4 regions of the Micromonospora fluostatini genome follow, and region 4 is predicted to be linked to each of the others. Evidence: riboswitches for the same ligand, from Rfam matches in the RefSeq annotation. Region 4 holds a riboswitch; each other region holds the start of a gene.

The links. Region 4 has a riboswitch for cyclic di-AMP ahead of ACQUFX_RS23075 (coiled-coil domain-containing protein). Riboswitches for the same ligand answer to the same signal wherever they lie in the genome.
Positions count from the first base shown of each region.
Region 1: another riboswitch for cyclic di-AMP. It lies ahead of ACQUFX_RS01420 (coiled-coil domain-containing protein); the one in region 4 lies ahead of ACQUFX_RS23075 (coiled-coil domain-containing protein).
Region 2: another riboswitch for cyclic di-AMP. It lies ahead of ACQUFX_RS25165 (C40 family peptidase); the one in region 4 lies ahead of ACQUFX_RS23075 (coiled-coil domain-containing protein).
Region 3: another riboswitch for cyclic di-AMP. It lies ahead of ACQUFX_RS09610 (LysM peptidoglycan-binding domain-containing protein); the one in region 4 lies ahead of ACQUFX_RS23075 (coiled-coil domain-containing protein).

Region 1 covers NZ_CP191251.1:310,772-315,750, forward strand. Annotated here, with positions in the region: gene ACQUFX_RS01405 (STAS domain-containing protein) at 3-365, shown strand; gene surE (5'/3'-nucleotidase SurE) at 415-1,221, opposite strand; gene ACQUFX_RS01415 (PfkB family carbohydrate kinase) at 1,218-2,195, opposite strand; gene ACQUFX_RS01420 (coiled-coil domain-containing protein) at 2,333-3,454, opposite strand; cyclic di-AMP (ydaO/yuaA leader) riboswitch at 3,458-3,590, opposite strand; gene ACQUFX_RS01425 (cation diffusion facilitator family transporter) at 3,745-4,659, opposite strand; gene ACQUFX_RS01430 (HelD family protein) at 4,959-4,979, opposite strand, start outside.
Region 2 covers NZ_CP191251.1:5,665,099-5,670,077, reverse strand. Annotated here, with positions in the region: gene ACQUFX_RS25175 ((Fe-S)-binding protein) at 1-340, shown strand, start outside; gene ACQUFX_RS25170 (C40 family peptidase) at 650-1,663, shown strand; cyclic di-AMP (ydaO/yuaA leader) riboswitch at 1,885-2,025, shown strand; gene ACQUFX_RS25165 (C40 family peptidase) at 2,036-3,148, shown strand; gene dcd (dCTP deaminase) at 3,342-3,920, opposite strand; gene ACQUFX_RS25155 (pyridoxamine 5'-phosphate oxidase family protein) at 4,021-4,587, shown strand; tRNA gene ACQUFX_RS25150 (tRNA-Gly) at 4,704-4,777, shown strand.
Region 3 covers NZ_CP191251.1:2,235,910-2,240,888, reverse strand. Annotated here, with positions in the region: gene htpG (molecular chaperone HtpG) at 1-913, shown strand, start outside; gene ACQUFX_RS09615 (hypothetical protein) at 1,104-1,433, opposite strand; cyclic di-AMP (ydaO/yuaA leader) riboswitch at 1,778-1,918, shown strand; gene ACQUFX_RS09610 (LysM peptidoglycan-binding domain-containing protein) at 1,915-2,586, shown strand; gene ACQUFX_RS09605 (diacylglycerol/lipid kinase family protein) at 2,738-3,670, shown strand; gene ACQUFX_RS09600 (DUF1707 and DUF4190 domain-containing protein) at 3,780-4,274, shown strand; gene ACQUFX_RS09595 (3'-5' exonuclease) at 4,457-4,979, shown strand, end outside.
Region 4 covers NZ_CP191251.1:5,232,145-5,237,123, forward strand. Annotated here, with positions in the region: gene ACQUFX_RS23060 (heavy-metal-associated domain-containing protein) at 1-172, opposite strand, end outside; gene ACQUFX_RS23065 (metal-sensitive transcriptional regulator) at 295-597, shown strand; gene ACQUFX_RS23070 (YibE/F family protein) at 938-2,296, shown strand; cyclic di-AMP (ydaO/yuaA leader) riboswitch at 2,463-2,593, shown strand; gene ACQUFX_RS23075 (coiled-coil domain-containing protein) at 2,598-3,608, shown strand; gene ACQUFX_RS23080 (carbonic anhydrase) at 3,690-4,319, opposite strand; gene ACQUFX_RS23085 (helix-turn-helix transcriptional regulator) at 4,557-4,895, shown strand.

The sequences.
Region 1 (4,979 bases), 2.4 Mb from region 4:
GCGTGAGCCTGTCGATCGTGAAGTCGGTTCTTTCCGGTGGTGTCATCGAGATCGCCCCTCGGGGTGAGATCGACGTGGACACCGCGTACGAGGTGCGCGAGGCGATCACGGAAGTGCTCGCCAAGGGGCGTCCCGCCCGTATCGAGCTCAACATGCGGCTCGTCACCTTCATCGACTCCGTCGGTATCAGCGCCATGGTCGCCGGCTTCCAGACCGCCGAGGTGAGCGGCGTCAAGCTCGTCGTCACCGAGCCGAGCCGGTTCGTGCACCGGCAACTCTGGGTGACCGGGCTGCTCGGTCTCTTCGGGGCTCCGGAGCCCTACTACGCGGGCGCGCCCACCCCGGAGGTCCTGCCCGGCGCCTGAGCGTCCGGCGCGACGGTGACCCGGGGCACCGGAGACCCGGCGCAGGGGCTCACAGGTCGACGTCGGTCACTTCGGTGACGGCGCGGATCGCGGTGACCGAGGCGTACCCCTCGGCGAGCAGGGCCAGGTCGCTCCCGGGCTGCACGGCCTGCCCCGGCTCCTCCAGCGAGGTGCGGACGAAGCCGTGCCCGGCCTCCGCCACCGTCATCTGCACCTGACCGAAGGCGGACAGCGAACCCCGGCGTACCCCGCGCAGCCGGTCGGGTGGCAGGTCCGGCACGTTGACGTTGAGCACGTTCTCCACCGGCGCGGCGGTGAGCCGGGGCAGCAGGTCCAGCGCCACCCGGGCGGCTGTCGCCCAGTGCCGGTCGGCGTCCCGGACCAGGGCGGCGGCGGCCACCGCGGCACCGCCGCTGCCGGCGGTGGCGTCGGCGGCCGAGAGCACGTCGAGGGAGACGGCCAGGGCGCGGCAGCCGTTGGCGGCGGCGGTGAACGCCGCGCCGACCGTCCCGGAGTGCAGCACCGCGCGGCCCGCGTTCGCCCCCCGGTTGATCCCGGCGAGCACCAGGCCCGGCGCCGGCCCGAACGCGCCGTGCAGGGCGATCAGCGTGATGAAGCCGGGGGAGCCGCCGACCGCGAACGCCGGCACCCCGGGCAGCTCCGGCAGGCTCTGGTGGTGGACCACGACCTGGCCGTCCTCCTCGACGGCGGTCATCGCGGCGCTGCTGCCGCTGGCCTCCTCCCGGGGCGCGGCCACCACCACGTCCAGCCCCCGGTCCACCGCCGCGCGGGCCAGTTCGGCCAGGCCCGGGGCGGCGATACCGTCGTCGTTGGTGACCAGCACCCGTAGCGTCACCGCTCGACCACCCGGTGGGCCAGGTCGTCCGGGGTGGTCCGCTCCTGCGGCCGGGAGCCGGCCGGGACGAGGCGGACCCGGTCCACCAGGCCGGTGATCGAGTCGAGCCGGCCGGTGCCCAGCCCGTGCCGGGTGACGTTCAACGCGCCGGCCGCCGCGCCGGTGCGGATCGCGGTCCGGATGTCCCCGCCGACGGCGACCACCGCCGCCACCCCGGCGGTCATCGAGTCGCCCGCGCCGCGCGGGTCAGCGGCCTGGAGGCGGGGCATCTCCACCTCGAACACCTCCCCGTCGACCAGGGCCAGCGCCGGCTCGTCGGCCCGGCTGACCAGCACCGTCTGGGCCCCGGCGTGGTGCAGGTCGTAGAGCACGCCGGTCAGCTCCTCGGCGCTGTCGTCGCGGGCCAGCCCGTCGCGGAGCAGCTCCTCGTGACTGATCTTGCAGAAGAAGACCCCGCTGTCCAGGACGGCGGTGAGGTGTTCCCCGGAGAGGTCGACCACCACCCGGCTGCCGTTGTCGCCCAGGTCGGCGGCGAACCGCCGGTACACGTCGGGCGGGACGAGGGACGGCTGGTTGGGGCCGCTGAGCACGCTGACCGGGGCGCGCAGCCCCTCGCCGAGCGCCAGGTTGTAGAGCTCGTCCAGCTCGTGGCGGGTGAGCGGGTGGCCGGGTACGTCGACGACCTCGTGCCGGACGCCGTCGCGGCGGTCGTGCACGTACCCGCCGTTGGTGGAGTGCCGGCGTACCGTGCGCAGGTCCACCCCCTCGCTGCCCAGCAGCGGCTCCAGCACCTGGCCGATCTCGCCGCCGATGCTGGCGCAGAGCACCACCGGCACGCCGAGGGAGGAGATCATCCGGGCCTGCCAGACCCCCTGCCCGCCGGGGTGCAGGTGCAGTTCCGGCTCGTCACCGGGCTGTTCGACGGTGACCGTCAGCAGCGGGGTCGGGGCGAAGACCATCACGTGCCCGTCCATCGTGACCACCTTTTCGTCCTCCACGCCGGGTCGCTCACCTGATAACCCCCGGTACGGCGTCACGGGCACGGTCCGGCGCGGACGAAAACGCCCGGTGTCCCCCGTGACGGCGGGACACCGGGCGGTCGGCGTACGGGTCAGTAGACCGACAGGTGCACGTGGTTGGTGTGGTCGCTGGACGGGTCCCCGTTCGCCCCGCTGTACGACTTCCAACCGCTGCTCGGCAGCCAGATCTGCCGGTACCAGATCACGTACAGCACGGCGAGCCGGTCGGCGTTCCTGACGTAGTACGCCGCCAGGTTGTTGCCGTACGTCCGGTCCCCGCCGGTGGCGTCGCCGCCGAAGCCGTTCTTCTGCGCCGCGAAGTCGCAGGCCCGGCCCTTGGGGTGCTCACCGGAGCCACCCGGCCGGTAGCAGGAGACGTACCGGGTGAAGCCGGCCGCCTTGGCCTGGTTGAGCGCGTGCAGCGTGCGGGGGGTGATGCAGCCGTTGGCCGGGGTCGGGTCGTTGACGCTGCACGACTCGCGCGGCCAGGAGCCGTCGGGGTTGCGCGGCGCGGCCTTGGCGGTCTTGGTGCTCGTCCCGCCCGGCCCGCTGGACCCGCTGGACCCCGCGTTGCTGCGTTGCTGCGCCTGCTGCCGGCGGCGCTCCTGCGCCTCGCGGGCATCCCGCGCGATGGACGCCTCCAGAGCCTGTTCGGCCTGCTCCTTGCGCTTGGCCATGGTCGCGACCTGCTTGCGCTGCTCGCGGACCTCGCCGTCGAGGGCGAGCTTGGTGCGGGCGGACGAGTCGCGGGTCTCGCGCAGCCTGCGCAGCTCCCGCTCCTCGCTGGCGGCGACCTGGTCGAGCGCGGCGGCGCGGTCCAGGAAGCCCTCGGGCGAGTTCGCGTTGAGCAGCGCGTTCGCCGCGCCGAGCCGGCCGGTGCGGTACGCCACCTGGGCGATCTCACCGACCTTGCCGGTGCGGACCGCCAGGTCGGCCTCCAGGGTCTTGAGCTGGCCGGTGAGGTCCTGCTGCCGCTTGGCCGACTTCTCCAGCTTGGCCTTCGCGTCGAGCCAACCCTTGCTCGCCGCCTCGAGCTGGTTGCGCAGGGCCGGGGTGCCACCCTCGGGGTCGTCGTCCGGCGCGGCCAGCAGGCCGGCCCGGGTGGCGGCGGACGTCGGCGTGACCGGCGCGATGGCGGCGCCGACGGCGAGCGCCGTGACGAGCACGGCCGCCAGCCGGGCGGTGATACGTCGCGGTGATGCCACTACTGCCAAGACATGTCCTTCCGTCAGCCGCCGACCGGGTTAGCTGACGGGTTCGGGACGGAAGATCCCTACCGCGCTGACGCGGATGCACCCCACGGACGTGGTTCCCCGGCTCGCCACCGTGGCGATTAGGCGACGGCCACCGCCGGCGCCGGTGGGCGCCGCCTGGCGGAGGCCGGAACCGAGCCTACCGGTGCGGGTGTGACTACTGCAGTCACCGTGACCGCTGACGTCCGGAGGGACACCAGTTAACTCGGCATGAACCGGACAATACGCGCCCAGATTTAAGCGTGCGCTAATTACCAGCCGACCGCCCCGCAGGCCCCCGGTGACGCTCCGGGCTCGATCTGCAACGTGGCGTGCTCGATGTGGAAGTCCTCGCGCAGGGCCGTCCGGGCGGCGGCGAGGACCGTGCCGACCTCGGCGCCGGGGGTGGTGGTCAGGTGCGCCGAGGCGACCTCCATGCCCGAGGTGAGGGTCCACAGGTGCAGGTCGTGCACCTCGGCCACGCCGGGGACGGCGGAGAGCCGGTCGTGCACCTCGGTCACCTGGAGGTGCTCCGGGGCGGCCTGGACCAGGATCCGCAGCGCGGCGCGGGCCAGCCGCCAGGTCCGGGGGAGGATGAAGGCGCCGATGGCGACCGCCACCAGCGGGTCGGCCCACCACCAGCCGGTGACCATGATCACCAGTGCGGCGGCGATCACGCCGAGCGAGCCGAGCAGGTCGGCGAGGACCTCCAGGTACGCCCCGCGCAGGTTGATGCTCTCCTCGGCGCCCTTGCGCAGCAGCCCGAAGGCGACCACGTTGGCGAGGAGGCCGAGCAGCGCCACGACCAGCATCGGGCCGGTGAGCACCTCCGGCGGCTCGCCGAGCCGGCGGACCGCCTCGATCAGCACGTAGACCGCGACCCCGCTGAGCAGCAGCGCGTTGGCGAGGGCGGCGAGCACCTCCAGGCGGTAGAGGCCGAAGGTGCGCTGCGGGTCGGCGGTGGCCCGGCGGGTGGCGGTGATCGCGGCCAGCGCCAGCCCGATGCCCAGGACGTCGGTGAACATGTGCCCGGCGTCGGAGAGCAGCGCCAGCGACCCGGTGCCGAAGGCGCCCACGGTCTGCACGACCGTGAACGCGGCCAGGATGACCAGCGCGGCCCAGAGTCGCCCCCGGTGCCGGTGTGCGGCGTTCGCCACCGTGGCCTGGTGATCATGCCCTGCGCCCACGTCCACACCCTCCGCCTGTCGTCCGGACCCGGTCCAACATATGCTCACATCGCTATGTGTGCAAGTAAACTGTCGGTATTCGGCCGTTGACCGGTGGGTGACAGGTCGACCCGGGGGATCAGGCCGCCGGGACACGGCGGGGCGAGCCCGCCGGGACACCGCCGGTCAGCCCGCCGACCACCCGGCGGGCCGGCGGGTGGGTCGGGCAGAACGGCAGGCCGGTGGGCGGACCGCTGGCCGGTGGGTCCGGGCAGGCCGCTGCCGGCGGGCGGGTCGGGAGGCGGGCCGAGGCCGGTGGCTCAGCCGGTGATGTCGAGCGT
Region 2 (4,979 bases), 430 kb from region 4:
CATCGGCGGCGGCGCGGCCGGCACCGGCGACGGTGGGCTGATCGAGATGCCGCGCAACAGCGAGCGCTCGTTCTGCTGCGGCGCCGGTGGTGCCCGGATGTGGATGGAGGAGCGGATCGGCAAGCGGATCAACGTGGACCGGGTCGAGGAGGCCATGTCCACCGGGGCGAAGACGGTCGCCGTCGGCTGCCCGTTCTGCTCGACGATGCTCACCGACGGCGTGAACGGCAAGGGGGCCGGCGAGCAGGTCGAGGTGGTCGACGTGGCCAGCGTCCTGCTCCGTTCGGTCAAGCCCGAGCAGCCGGCCACGGGCCGGGAGAACGAGCCCGTCGCGGGCTGAGCGCGTACCCGGAGAACCGCCGGGACGGACGACGGCGGTGGCACCCCGCGCGGGGCGCCACCGCCGTCGCGGGTCCGGGACCGGATCGGCGGGGCGGCCGGCTCGACCGAATTCTCCCTATCGATGTGCGTCGCTCCACAGAATTCGAATACCGTTGGTACGCAAGCGACAGCGGACCGGTAATGGTGAAAAACCTCGCCTTGCCGAGGCCGCTTGCTTTCCCTAATGTTGGGCACCGGCCGTTTGTGGATCCTCTGTCTCGCCCTCCCCTCCTCGCGAGGCGCCCGGCGGTCGTCGGCAAAGGAGTCGGTGCCGGTGGCGAGCCTGCCCCCTCATCGTCGTGTCCCGGAACTGCCCGCCCGCACCCGTGGCGCGCGCCGGGCGTTGACCCGTCTGCTCACACTCTGCGCGGCGGTGCTCGTCGGCGTCGGGGTGTTCGCCGTCCCGGCCCACGCGGAGCCCACGGTCGACGAGATCGAAGCCAAGATCGACAAGGAGTGGCGGAAGCTCGAACCGACCATCGAGCAGTACAACAAGGTCCGCTCCGAACTGAGGGTCAACCGCCGCAAGTCGGCGGAGCTGGAGAAGAAGATCCAGCCCCTGCAGTTGGAGAGTGAGCTGGCGCTCAACCGGATCAGTGAGCTGGCTTCCCGGTACTACATCATCGGCCCCTCCTACGAGCTGGGCGCGGTGCTGGTGAACAGCCGCCCCGGCCAGCTCGGCGAGCAGCTCACCATGCTCGACCGGGTCGCCTCCGAGCAGCGCCGCCAGATCGAGGGCGTGCTGGCCGTCCAGGCCAAGTACAACACCGAGAAGGAAAAGTTCGACACGCTCGTCACCACGCAGAGCAAGCAGCAGAAGGAACTCGCCGAGAAGCGCAAGAGCATCGAGGCCGAGATCAAGCGGCTCCAGGCGGCCATGCCGAAGACCGTCGTGAAGGCCACGAACTGCCCCACCGTCAACGGGGTGGTCACCGAGGCGGCCCGGATCGCCATCCGGACGGCCTGTGCCCAGGTCGGCAAGCCGTACGTGTTCGGGGCCACCGGGCCGAACTCCTTCGACTGCTCCGGCCTGACCCAGTACGCGTACCGGGCCGCCGGGATCAGCCTGACCCACTTCACCGGTGCCCAGTGGAACCAGGGCCGGGCGATCCCGCGCAGCGAGGCCCGCCCCGGTGACCTGGTCTTCTTCTTCAGCGACCTGTCCCATGTCGGCCTGTACATCGGCAACGACCTGATGGTGCACGCGCCCCGGGCCGGAAAACCGGTCAACGTGTCCAGCATCAACCACATGCCGGTCGCCGGGTTCCGTCGACCCGGCTGACCCCTCCGGTACCCCCGCACCGAGGCCCCCGGCACCGCCGGGGGCCTCGGTCGTCGTGTCGCCCGGGTCCCCGGTGGAATCCGAACAGGACTCGCCTCATCTCAGGCGAGTGAGCGAACGTGAGACGGAGTGTCACGGGTCACTCCGTTGCGGATCGACAGGTGCCTCTCTACGCTGATGAACCGTCGGCCGGCAGCAGGTCCGCCCAACCCGGGCGGTAACGGCCGACGCCGCCGAGTCGCCCACCCAGGGCGAGCCGGGGACCCAGGTACGCCGGGGTGAATCCGCAGTCCACTGCGGTAGGGCGTCCCCTTCCGCCCGAACCCGTCAGCTAACCCGGTAGGCGGTTCCGGAGAAGGAGTACCGAGCCCGGTGGCACACCATGCCCCGCGGCCACCGTCCACCCGGTCGGCACCCGCCGACCCGGTGCCGGCTGCGCCGCGCCCACGCTCGTCCCGCCGCACCACCGCACTCCGGCACGTCGCTCCGTCCCACGGCCGCACCGCGCCTCGTGGCGGCACCGCTTCGCGAGGGGCCGCCGGTCTCGTCGCGCTGGCCGTGGCCGCCGGCCTCCTGGTCGGCCTGCCCGGTGCGGCCCACGCCGAGCCGTCGGTCGCCGAGATCGAGCGCCGGATCGACCAGGACTGGAACCGGCTCGAACCGATCATCGAACGGCACAACGCCGTCCGGCAGGACCTCGCCGCCCGGCGGCGCGAGGTCGCCGCCCTGGCCGCCCGCATCGAGCCGTTGCAGCGCCAGGTCGACGAGGCCATGCTGCGGGTCAGCCGACTCGCGGTGCGGGCCTACAAGGGCGAGAGCGTCTCGGCGGTCAACGCCATGCTGGCCGGCCGTACCCCGGGGGAGCTGATCAGCCGGATCGAGCTGATCGACCGGGTCGCCCACCGGCAGCACGAGGACGTCCGGGCGGCCCGGGAACTGCGCGACGAACTGGCCGCCCGCAAGGCCCCGCTGGACCGGCTGGTCGGCCTCCTCGACCGGACCGAGAAGGGCCTGGCCGCCAGCCGCCGGCAGATCGACGCCGAGATCGACCGGCTCCAGAAGCTGCGGCTGCGGGCGTACGGCAAGGGTGCCGGCGGTCCGCTGCGCCCGGCGCCCTGCCCGGTCTCGTACCCCGGTGGCGCGGCCGGCGAGGCGGTCCGGTTCGCCTGCGCCCAGATCGGCAAGCCGTACGTCTGGGGCGCCGAGGGCCCGCACGCGTACGACTGCTCCGGGCTGATGCTCGCCGCCTGGGCGACGGCCGGCGTCCGGCTTCCGCACAACGCGGCCCGGCAGCGCAAGGTGACCCCCTCGGTGAGCCGTTCCGAGCTGCGCCCCGGTGACCTCGTCTTCTACTACCGCGACCTGCACCACGTCGGCATGTACGTGGGCGGCGGCTGGGTGGTGCACGCCGCCCGCGCCGGGGTGCCGGTGAAGATGAAGCGCCTCGGCGACAGCCCGATCCACAGCTTCGGTCGCCCCGGCTAGCACGCGACCTCCTGCCGCCGGCGGCGGTGGGCTCGGCGGTCCGGTCGGGGGCCGCCGTCCACCCGCGCACCGGCGGACCCGTGGTCCCGTTCTCCGACGGGACCGTCAGCGCCGCCCCCGCCGGTCCCGCGGGGGCGGCGCCGGGTTTCCGCCCCGGTGGCCGCCCTTCCGCGGTACGACGTTGTGCTGCTCGTCAGCGGGTGGGCCAGGTCCGCCACTGCTGCCAGGACCGGCTGGGCGTCGGCCCGCGCTGACCCTGGTACCGGGAGCCGTAGACGGCCGAGCCGTACGGGTGCTCCGAGGGCGAGGAGAGCCGGAAGATGCAGAGCTGGCCGATCTTCATCCCCGGCCAGAGGGTGATCGGCAGGTTCGCCACGTTCGACAGCTCCAGCGTGACGTGGCCGGAGAAGCCCGGGTCGATGAAGCCGGCGGTCGAGTGGGTCAGCAGGCCGAGCCGGCCCAGCGAACTCTTGCCCTCCAGCCGGCCGGCGAGCTGCTCGCCGAGGGAGATCACCTCAAGCGTCGAGGCGAGCACGAACTCGCCCGGGTGCAGCACGTACGGCTCGCCCTCCGGCACCTCGACCGGGGAGGTCAGGTCGTCCTGCTGCACCGACGGGTCGATGTGCGTGTACAGGTGGTTGTTGAAGACCCGGAAGAGCCGGTCCAGGCGTACGTCGATGCTGGACGGCTGCACCAGGGCGGGCTCGAACGGCTCCAACGCGAGCGTGCCCGCCTTGATCTCGATCAGGAGGTCACGGTCGGAGAGCAGCATCGGGTCACCCTATCGAGCGAGCGGTGCGGGCCCGTTATCCGGTACCGGTGACCAGCGTGTTGGGTCGCTTGTCGTACACGTGTTCGATAGAATGCGGGGCATGGCTTCCTGGTCCGATTTCGCCGCTGACGAGCCCCGCCTCGCCGACGGCATCCGCCTCCTCATGCAGCAGTACGGGCCGGGCTTCGGCTACCTGGCCACGGTCCGCGCCGACGGTGGGCCCCGGGTGCACCCGGTCTCCCCGGTGATCACCGACGAGGGGCTGTTCTGCTTCGTCATCGACTCGCCGAAGCGGCGCGACCTCGAACGCGACGGGCGGTACGCGCTGCACTCCTTCCCACCGGAGGACAGCGACGACGAGGCGTACGTGGCCGGGCACGCCCGGCCGGTGACCGACCGGGCCCGGGTCGCCCGGCTGGCCGAGATCGGGCGGGCGGCACCGGCGGTCGACTGGCGGCTCTTCGAGTTCAGCGTCGACGTCGCCATGCTCACCCGGCGCGACTTCGGGCTGGACGTCCCCGGCGAGGCACCCCGCCGGCCGACCGTGCAGGTGTGGCTGGACCCGCGCGGCGAGGGCGGCTCGCGCACCCGGGCCGACGACACCGCCGTGTCCGACCCGTGGCCGCCGAACCGCGAGCACGACCCGCAGTGCACCGTGGCGGCCTGACCACCAGGCACCCGTCGCCGGCCCCGTGAGGGGCGGGGTCGGCGACGGGCGGTGCGGCGGGTCGGGCGGGGGGTCTGGTGCGGGTGGGCGCAGACTCAGGTACAGTGGTGCCGCCTGCGGGTGTAGTTCAATGGCAGAACATCAGCTTCCCAAGCTGACAGTGCGGGTTCGATTCCCGTCACCCGCTCCACGCACGAAGGCCCTGACCGGGACGCGAGCCCCGGTCAGGGCCTTCGATTTCCCAAGTTCAAAGATCACGTGACGTGCCGTTGGCCCTGCACACCATTGGCCTCGTTCCGGTCGGCCGGCACGTCTTACGCCTTGTCCTTGCCTTCGGTTGCCTTCGTGGCCTGCTTCTGGTCGGCGAGTACCGCCCGGTGCGGCGCCTGAGC
Region 3 (4,979 bases), 3.0 Mb from region 4:
CGACCTGTCGCTGAACATCTCCCGGGAGATCCTCCAGCAGGACCGGCAGATCCAGGTGGTGCGCCGCCGGCTGGTCCGCAAGGTGCTCACCACGATCCGGGACCTCAAGGCCAACCAGGAGGAGAAGTACCGCACCCTCTGGACCGAGTTCGGTCGGGCGCTCAAGGAGGGGCTGATCGAGGACCCGGACAACCGGGACACCCTCTTCGAGATCGTCTCGCTCGCCTCCACCCACGACCCGGCCGAGCCGACCACCCTCGCCGGCTACGTCGAGCGGATGAAGGACGGCCAGAGCGAGGTCTACTACGCCACCGGCGAGTCCCGCACCATGATCGAGAACTCGCCACACATGGAGGCGTTCCGGGCCAAGGGGTACGAGGTGCTGATCCTCACCGACCCGGTCGACGAGGTCTGGGTCGAGCAGGTCGGCCAGTTCGACGGCAAGCCGCTGCGCTCCATCGCCAAGGGCCAGGTCGACCTGGACACCGAGGAGGAGAAGAAGAGCGCCGAGGCCGAGCGGGAGCAGCGCGGCAAGGAGTTCGCGGCGCTGCTGACCTGGATGACCGGGCAGCTCCAGGAGAGCGTCAAGGAGGTCCGGCTGTCGTCGCGGCTGACCACCTCGCCGGCCTGCGTCGTCGGCGACGCGTACGACATGACGCCCACGCTGGAGAAGATGTACCGGGCGATGGGGCAGGAGGTCCCGCCGGTCAAGCGGATCCTGGAACTCAACCCGACCCACCCGCTGGTCACCGGCCTGCGGACGGCGCACGAGCAGGGTGGCGACGACACCGCCGCGCTGACCGAGACCGCCGAGCTGCTGTACGGCATGGCACTGCTCGCCGAGGGCGGGGAGTTGACCGACCCGGCCCGGTTCACCCGGATCCTGGCCGACCGGCTGGCCCGTACCCTCTGACCGCGTCGGCTGCTCGCTGACCGCTTCGGCGCGGGGTGGCGCCCCACCGGGCCCACCCCGCGCCGCTCGTCGTCGGCTGCGACGCCGTGGACGTGGTCGCGGAGCCCGCCGGCGGTGGCCTCGTCGGCCCCGGTCACCCGCTGGCCGGATTTTGTCGTGGTGACCGGCGCGGTGTGCTGACCGAGGCGGATCAGGCTGCGGCGGCGGGCGAGTCGTGCCGGTGGTGCGGGTGCCCGACGGGAGCGGACTGCTCCGACGGCTGCTGCCAGGCCGGCTGCTGCCAGGCCGGCTGCTGCCAGGTCGGCTGCTGCTGTGGCGGCTGTGCCAGGCGCAGGGCCTGCTGTGACCAGGCCCAGGGTGCGCAGGGCTGCGGCCGGTCGAGGCACTGGAGGTTGCGGCACTCCCTGTGCTCGCCGCCCCGGTGCTGCTCGGCGACCCGGACAGCGAGGCGCCACAGCATCGGGTCGGTCACGCCCTCCGGCACGTTGTCCCGACGGTCAGGTCGGACGGAATCGGACATGAGCGGTCCCCCTCGTACGCGATGTCCCCTTAACCCTCACCAGTCAACACCGGGTTGAACCCGCACCACCGGCCACCAGCACGTGACAATCGCCACGTGGCCCTGCCCTCCGACCTGCGACCCGGCGGTCCGGCGGGGCCGTCGGACATCGACGTGCACCCCGGGGCCGGCGCTCCATGATGCACGCCGTGGACGGTGCCGCAACCCGACCGGAGGCGGCCCCGCGTGGCCCGGTGAAGAACCTCACCGACGGTGGGCGATCGGGGCAGACCGCCCTACCGTCGTACGAGTTCGCGTTTGCGGACACCGCGCCCGGTACGCCCAATCCATGCCACCGGTCCGCGCGGCACCAGTCGTCCAGGGCATGGAGCGGGGGACCCGACGTTTCACGGTGCAGGTCACCTCGGGGTGAAGCCGCCCAGCGGCGGCCGGGCTCCTCGGCCCGAACCCGACAGCTCACCTCGTCGGCGTGGAGGAACCAATGCCAACTCAGTACAACGCCCGGCACCGCCGTACCAGCAACCGCCGCAGGACGGTCGGCGCCCTCGCCGTCGGCGCGATGACCGGGGCCGCAGCCGTGCTCGGCACGGCCGCCCCCGCGCAGGCCGACAGCGTCAACTGGGACGCGATCGCGCAGTGCGAGTCCAGCGGGAACTGGAGCATCAACACCGGCAACGGCTACTACGGCGGGCTCCAGTTCAAGCAGAGCACCTGGGAGGGGTACGGCGGCCTCAGGTACGCCAAGCGGGCCGACCTGGCCAGTCGGGGCGAGCAGATCGCGGTGGCCGAGCGGGTCCTCAAGGGCCAGGGCATCGGCGCCTGGCCGACCTGCGGCAAGAGGGGCGGCGCGGCGAAGGGCTCCGCCTCGGCGTCGACGTCGAGCGGGTCGAAGTCGACCACCTCGAAGTCGTCCGGGTCGCAGTCGCGGTCGACCGGGACGGCGGAGCGGGCCGAGAACCGCCAGCGTGCCGCCCAGCCGGCCACCCGGGGCAGCGACCGGGGCACGTACGTGGTCCGGCCCGGCGACACGCTGTCGACGATCGCCCAGGCGAAGAACGTCCGCGGCGGATGGCAGGCCCTGTACGAGCGCAACGAGCGGGTCGTCGGCGACGACCCGGGCCTGATCTTCCCGAGCCAGCGGCTCAGCCTCTGAATCCTCCCGGGTCAGCGGCTCAGCCGCTGACCGTCACCGACCACGGGGTCCGTGGGGTCCACGACGCCCGGCCGGATTCTCCTCCCGGCCGGGCGTCGCCCGGCTCACCGGCAGGCGTGGCGAGCCGGCCGGCGGGGTACCAGCGGTCACCATGAGCACGAGCACGCGGGAAGATCGCCCCGCCGGGCCGGTGGACGCCGCCCCGGCCGTCGGGACCGTCGCCGTCGTCGCGCACCGCAAGAAGACCTTCGGCGGTGGCCTCGACGAACTCCGCGCGACACTGGTCGGCGCGGGTGTGCGGGACCTGCTCTGGTACGAGGTCCCGAAGAGCCGCAAGGCGCCCAAGGCGGTCCGCAAGGCCCTCGACAAGGGGGCCGACCTGGTGTTCGTCTGGGGCGGCGACGGCACGGTGCAGCGCAGCGCCGACGCCCTCGCCGGCTCCGGCGTGCCGATGGCCGTCCTGCCCGCCGGCACCGCCAACCTCTTCGCCACCAACATGGGCATCCCCACCGACCTGCCCGAGGCGGTCCGGATCGGCCTGCACGGCCACCGTCGCACCGTCGACCTGGGCATCCTGAACGGGGAACACTTCGCGGTGATGGCCGGGGCCGGCTTCGACGCCGACCTGATCCGGGACGCCGACCGCAAGCTCAAGGGCAAACTCGGCCGGCTGGCCTACGTGCTGACCGGGCTGCGGCACGTGCGCGGCGAGTGCGTGCGCACCCGGGTCCGGGTGGACGGCAGCGACTGGTTCGACGGGGAGGCGAGCTGCGTGCTCTTCGGCAACGTCGGCACGATCACCGGCGGCATCCCCGCCTTCGACGACGCCCGCCCCGACGACGGCGCCCTGGAGGTGGGGGTGGCCACCGCCAGCGGCGCGGTGGACTGGGCCCGCACCCTGGGCCGGATGGCCGCCGGCCGGTCCGAGGAGTCACCCTTCGTCCGGATCACCCGTGGCCGCAAGATCAAGGTACGGTTCGACGCGCCGAAGACGTACGAGCTGGACGGCGGCGCCCGGGGGAAGACGAGCCGGCTCAAGGTGAAGGTGGCGCCGGGGGGCCTCACCGTCTGCTGCCCCGGGTAGGCCGCCCGAGGGGGTTCCCGGTCGATTGTTCCCGCTGTCTAGGCTGGGGCCCCGGTGATCATCGGTGTCACCGGGGCGACCAGCAGCGACGGAGGAACGGGTTTCATCGATGGATCTGAACGAGCGGGTGGGCACGGTACAACGGACCCAGGTCCTGGACCTGCTGTCGCAGGCACTCGAACAGGGCTACATCGACCTGGCCGACTACGAACGCCGGATGTCGCTGGTCCACACCGCGACGGTCGTCGGTGACCTGACCAGCCAGGTGGCCGATCTGCCCCGCCAGTTCCACTGGCACCCGCAGCAGGCCCAGATGGCCCCCGTGACCCCGACCGTCGGCGTCGATCCCGAGAAGCGCATCCGGACGATGACCCTCGCCTCGGTCTCCCTCGGCGGGGTAGCCCTGGTCACCTCGATCTGCGGCGGTGTCGGCGCGCTGTTCGGCGTGGCCGCGATCCTGCTCGGCCGACCCGGTCTCAAGAGCGCCCGCAACCACGGGCTGGCGCTCACCGGGATCATCCTCGGCGCGGTGGGCATCGTCTTCTCCCTCTGCGCCGTCGGGATCCTGATCTTCGGCGACGGGGTGCAGCCGCCCGCCAGCTAGGGCGCGTGTCCCGCGTCGCCGTCTCGGTGAACCGGGACAGTTCCCCCTGTCGGGTGCCGGCGTCGGTGGCCGGACGGGCCCTGGACCCAGCCCCCTCGCGGTGACCGGTCGCACCACCGACAGCAGCGTCCGTGAACGGTGTCAACATGTATGCCGTTTGACGGCCATGGCACACTGCGGGGGTGCCGATCTTCGTCGCCGGGCACCTCACCCGGCAGCCCGGAGCAGACCTGCGAACCGTCACCTTCGCCCTCGTCGACGTGGCGACAACCGGCCCGGACCCGGAGCAGGGCGCCCGGATCTGCGAGGTGGCCGTGGTCCGGATGCGGGGCGACGGCGTCGTCCTGGACGAGTACGCGACCCTGGTCGATCCCGGCGCGTCGATCGCGGACGCCGAGTCCGAGATGGACCTCGCCCCCGCGCCGACCTTCGCGGAGATCGCCGACGACCTGCTGGCCCGGCTGAGCGACGCGATCGTGGTGGGCCACAGCCTGGAGTTCGTCGACCGGTTCCTCGGCGCCGAACTCGACCGCCTGGACCTCAGGCTGCCGCCCGTTCCCGGGCTCTGCGCCCTCGTCACCTGCCGCGTGCACCTCGACCGGGAGGAGTACGCGCTGACGGAGGTGGCCAACCTGCTCACCGGAGAGTGGCCCAGCGGGCTGCCCTCCGCGCTCGGCCTCGCCCGCGCCATGGCCGGCACGCTCG
Region 4 (4,979 bases):
CCGCGCGGACCGCCGCCGGATCGACGGGACGCTCACTGGTGACCGTGACCCGGCCGGTGGCCAGGTCGACCTGGACGTCGCTGACCCCGTCGACCGCGCCGACCTCGGTGCTGACCGCCTGTACGCAGTGTCCGCAGGTCATACCCTGCACCTGGTAGCTGGTGGTGACCATGCCCGTACTCCTCTCCACCCGCACCCCGTTACCCTCCGGAGCGCATCCTACTCATACCCGGTAGGGGTATCTGACGCCTGGAACCTAACATACCCGCTGGGGGTAGGGGTAACCTGGGGGCCATGACCGTTCCGACGCCCGCGCCCAGCCGTGGGTACACCGCCAGCAAGGACCAGCTCCTCGCCCGGCTACGCCGTGTCGAGGGCCAGGTCCGGGGCATCGAGAAGATGGTGGACGAGGACCGCTACTGCATCGACGTGCTGACCCAGATCTCCGCCATCCAGGCCGCGCTGGACAAGGTCGCCCTCGGGCTGCTCGACGGGCACGCGCGACACTGCATGCACGAGGGCATCGCCGAGGGCCGCACCGACGAGATGGCCACCGAGATGATGGCCGCCGTCGGCCGACTGATGAAGCGCGGCTGAGCCGCCCCACCCCAGCAGCACACGCCGCGAAAGGCGTGCATCTCATCGCGCGCGTCACCGTGCGCGACTCCACCAGCCCGAGAGCCAGGGGACGGCAGGCGACGGCGCGGGAACGGCCGCACCGGCGGGGCCGGACGGCCGGGACTGACGGCTACCGCCTGCGCGGGGCAGGTCGGGTGGCTACCATCTCCGCGACGGACCTCCGGGTGCCGCGCCCGCCACCGACCACCTCCGGTGACCGCCCGGCGCCCGACAGTGCCGGCCCCGGCGAGTCCACGGGCGGGGTGAACCAATCGGCGCATGGACACGTATTCCGCCGTGGATCGTTTGGAGAGTCGCAATGGGCGCCGACCACACCCGTCCCGCCCCGTCCGCCCCACCACAGGTGCGACGGGTCCTCGTCGCGACGGTCGTCCCCCTCTTCGTCGCCACGCTGATCGCCGCCCTGGTGCTCTGGCCGGACCGGACGCCGCAGGCCGACGATGGCGGGGACGTGCCCCGGTACCACGGCACGGTGACCCGGGTGGTGACCGAGCCGTGCCTGCCCACCGAGCCCGGCCCGGAGGGCACCCCGGCGGGGCCGGAGGGGCCGTGCGGCACCGTCACCGTCCGGGTGGAGCAGGGTCCGGACTCCGGGCAGCAGGTCGAGGTACCGATCCCGGACGGCCCCGGCGCGCCCCGCGTCCAGGTGGACGACGAGGTCGTCCTGGTGGAGCTGATCGACCCGGCCGATCCGGAGTCGAGCAGCTACAACATCGCCGAGCACCAGCGTGGCAAGCCCCTGCTCTGGCTGGTCGTGCTCTTCGCCGCCGCGATCGTGGCGTTCGGCAGGTGGCGCGGGCTCGCCGCGCTCGGCGGGCTGGCGGCCAGCTTCGCGATCCTGATCACCTTCGTCGTACCCGGCATCAGCGCCGGCCAGCCGCCACTGCTGGTGGCGGTGGTCGGGGCCGCGCTGATCATGTTCATCGTGCTGTACCTCACCCACGGGATCAGCGCCCAGACCTCGGTGGCCGTGCTCGGCACCCTGGGCAGCCTGGTGCTCACCGGCCTGCTCGGGGCGGCGGCGACGGCGGCCACCCACCTCACCGGGTTCGGCGACGAGAACGCCACCACCCTGTCGATGTTCCAGACCGACGTCGACCTGCACGGGCTGCTGCTGGCCGGGATCGTCATCGGTTCCCTCGGCGTCCTCGACGACGTCACGGTCACCCAGGCCGCCACGGTCACCGAGCTGGCCCACGCCAACCCGAACCTGACCCGCAGACAGCTCTACCGGGCCGGCACCCGGGTCGGTCGGGCGCACATCGCGTCCGTCGTCAACACCATCGTGCTCGCGTACGCGGGCGCGTCGCTGCCGCTGCTGCTCCTGCTGGTCGCCGACTCCCGGCCGGCCGGCCAGGTGCTGACCAGCGAGTTCCTCGCCCAGGAGATCGTCCGCAGCGTGGTCGCCACGCTCGGGCTGGTCGCCGCCGTACCGCTGACCACCGGTCTCGCCGCGGTGGTCACCGCCGCCGGCCGCCGCGCCGCCGCCGGGGCCGGAGCCGGCGCCCCGCCCGCCGACGGCTCCGGCTCGGCCCGTCCGCCGGCCCCACGGCACGACGCGCTCGAGGCCCTGAGCGCGCCCCGGGCCGCCAACCAGTCCCCCGACGCCCCCGCGAGGTGGCCTGACCGAGAAAGGAACACCGACCCCGCATGGTGACACTCCTCAGCGTGACCGCCACGGCTTCGCACCATGAGAAGCGCGTCACTGGTTACGCCCCGCCATGGCGAAATCACGCATTAAGTCGGCTTCCGGACGTAGATCCCAGGGGCGACTCTCGGGTAACCTCGCTGCCGGTCACCGCCGAAGGCGCGCAGCGGCGCCAGCGGTGCCGCCGCCCAATCGCCACTGCGCGAGCCGGGGAACCAGGTACCTGGGGTGAATCCGCGTCAGCGGTAGGGGCTACTTCCGTCCCGAACCCGTCAGCTAACCCGGTCGGCGGCCGACGGAAGGGAAGACTGTGACGGCACCCCTGCGCCGCTGGTTGGCCCCGGCGGCGGCGGTGATCACCGCGTTCGCCATCTTCGCCGGACCCGTGCCGGCGGTGGCCGAGCCCTCCCGGCCCTCGGGGCACGAGGACGGCGACTCGAAACTGCTCAACGAGGTCATCGAGACGACCAACCGGGGCTACGTTCAGGCCAAGGCCAAGCTGGAGAAGTCCAAGAAGCGGCAGCTCCAGCTCGACCTGGAGGTCCGCCGGGCGCAGACCGAGCTGGACGAGCTGGCCCCGCAGGTCGGGCAGATCGCGGCCCAGTCGTACCGCAGCGGTCGGATCGGCGCGATGGCCATGCTGCTGGACAGCGGCCAGCCCGACTCGTTCGTCAAGCGGGCCCAGGCCCTCGACGAGCTGAACATGGTCAACGCCCGGAAGCTGGCCGAGGTGCAGGCGGTCAAGGACAAGGCGGCCCAGGCCAAGCTGGAGCTCGACGCCGAGGTCGGTGAGCAGCAGAAGCAGACCGCCATCATGGCCAAGCAGAAGCGGGAGGCGGAGAAGTCGCTCGCCCTCGTCGGTGGGCAGGGCCTGACCGGCGGCCTGGTGGCGGCCGAGTCGCCGGTGGCACGGATGGGCCCGGGGCGGGACTCGGACGGCAACTGGCGACCGATGAGCTGCACCGAGAACGACCCGACCACGTCCGGCTGCATCACGCCCCGCACCCTCCACATGTACAAGGAGGTGAAGCGGGCCGGCTTCGACCGCTTCGTCGGCTGCTACCGGCCGGGCGGGCCGTGGGAGCACCCGAAGGGCCGGGCCTGCGACTGGTCGTTGCAGAACCGGGGGTTCGCCCCGTGGCACAACAACGACACCCGGATGTACGGCAACAACCTGACCGCGTTCCTGGTCCGCAACGCCGACCGGCTCGGCGTGTACTACGTCATCTGGAACCGGCAGATCTGGTTCCCGGCGAACGGCTGGAGTTCCTACAGCGGGCCGTCGAACCACACGGACCACGTGCACGTCTCGCTGCTGTAGCCGCACCGACCACCGGACCGGGCCGCCCCCCACACCTGCGGGGCGGCCCGGTCCGTCGTGTGCGGTCGGGTCGGGACGGGGTCAGAGGCTGCGGGGCACCGAGGCCACCGTGCGCACCCGACCGGCGTTGAGCTGGTACGACATCCCCACCACCGCGCACCGTCCGGCCGCGATCTCGGCGGCCAGCACGGCGGAGTTGCCCACCAGCTCGTTGACGGTCTGGGCGATGTGGACGTCGATGATCCCCTCCGGGTCACCGATGCCCTGGGCGGCGGCGTGCCGCAGGCTGGGCAGGACGGCGTCGACCACCGCCCCGAGGTGTCCGGCCGGCCGCAGGCCCCCGGCGGCCACCGCCCCGGCCGCCGCCACCGCCCCGCAGGAGTCGTGCCCCAGGACCACCACCAGGGGGGTCTGCAGCACCGTCACCGCGTACTCCACACTGCCGAGCACCTCCGGGCCGGTGGTGTGCCCGGCGGTCCGGACGACGAAGAGGTCCCCCAGGCCACGGTCAAAGATGATCTCGGCGGCGAGGCGGGAGTCGGAGCAGCCCACGATCACCGCGAAGGGGTGCTGCTCCCCGGCGACCGCCGCCCGGTGACCGGCGTCCTGGTTGGGGTGGCGGGGGGAGCCGGAGACGAACCGCTCGTTGCCCGCCTGCAACTCGGCGATGGCCTCGGCGGGCGTCTCCGGAGGGCGGGTCGGCGCCGGCACCCCGGCGGCGGTGGAGTCGGACGCCGACCGGGACCCGGTCGCGGCAGAAGGGCTCACGGTGCACCTCACCCTCGGAGGAACTGCCTGGTCACTCCCTGCGTCCGGACGGACACGGGGCCGCCACCACGGTCACACGCAGCGCAAGACACGTCAAGTAATACGTGATATGCATTTCAGGTGTCGAGGACGGTCCCGGTGGGTCGACGCCGGAACGACATCCGAGAGGCGGGTCATACCATGACGACCGTGGTGACGAGACCGGGCGGAAACGGGAACACACGGCACTGGACGTTCCTCACCAACCACGCACACGTCCTGCTCGCCATCGCCCGCAACCCCACCGCCCGACTGCGCGACGTCGCCGCCGAGGTGGGCGTGACGGAACGGGCCGCCCAGGCGATCGTCGCCGACCTGGAGGCCGGCGGTTACCTGCGGCGGACCCGGGTGGGCCGGCGCAACGAGTACACCCTGAACCCGGCGGGCCACTTCCGCCACCCCGCCGAGGCGGACCAGCAGGTCGGCGCCCTGCTCGCCCTCTTCACCACCGGACCGGCCACCCGGTCCCCCGTCGCCTGATCCACCCCGGACACCGCCGGGCGGCCGGCGGGGACGGCGCACCGGGGGCGGCGCACGCCCGTCGCCGTACCGGGCGGGGCCGGC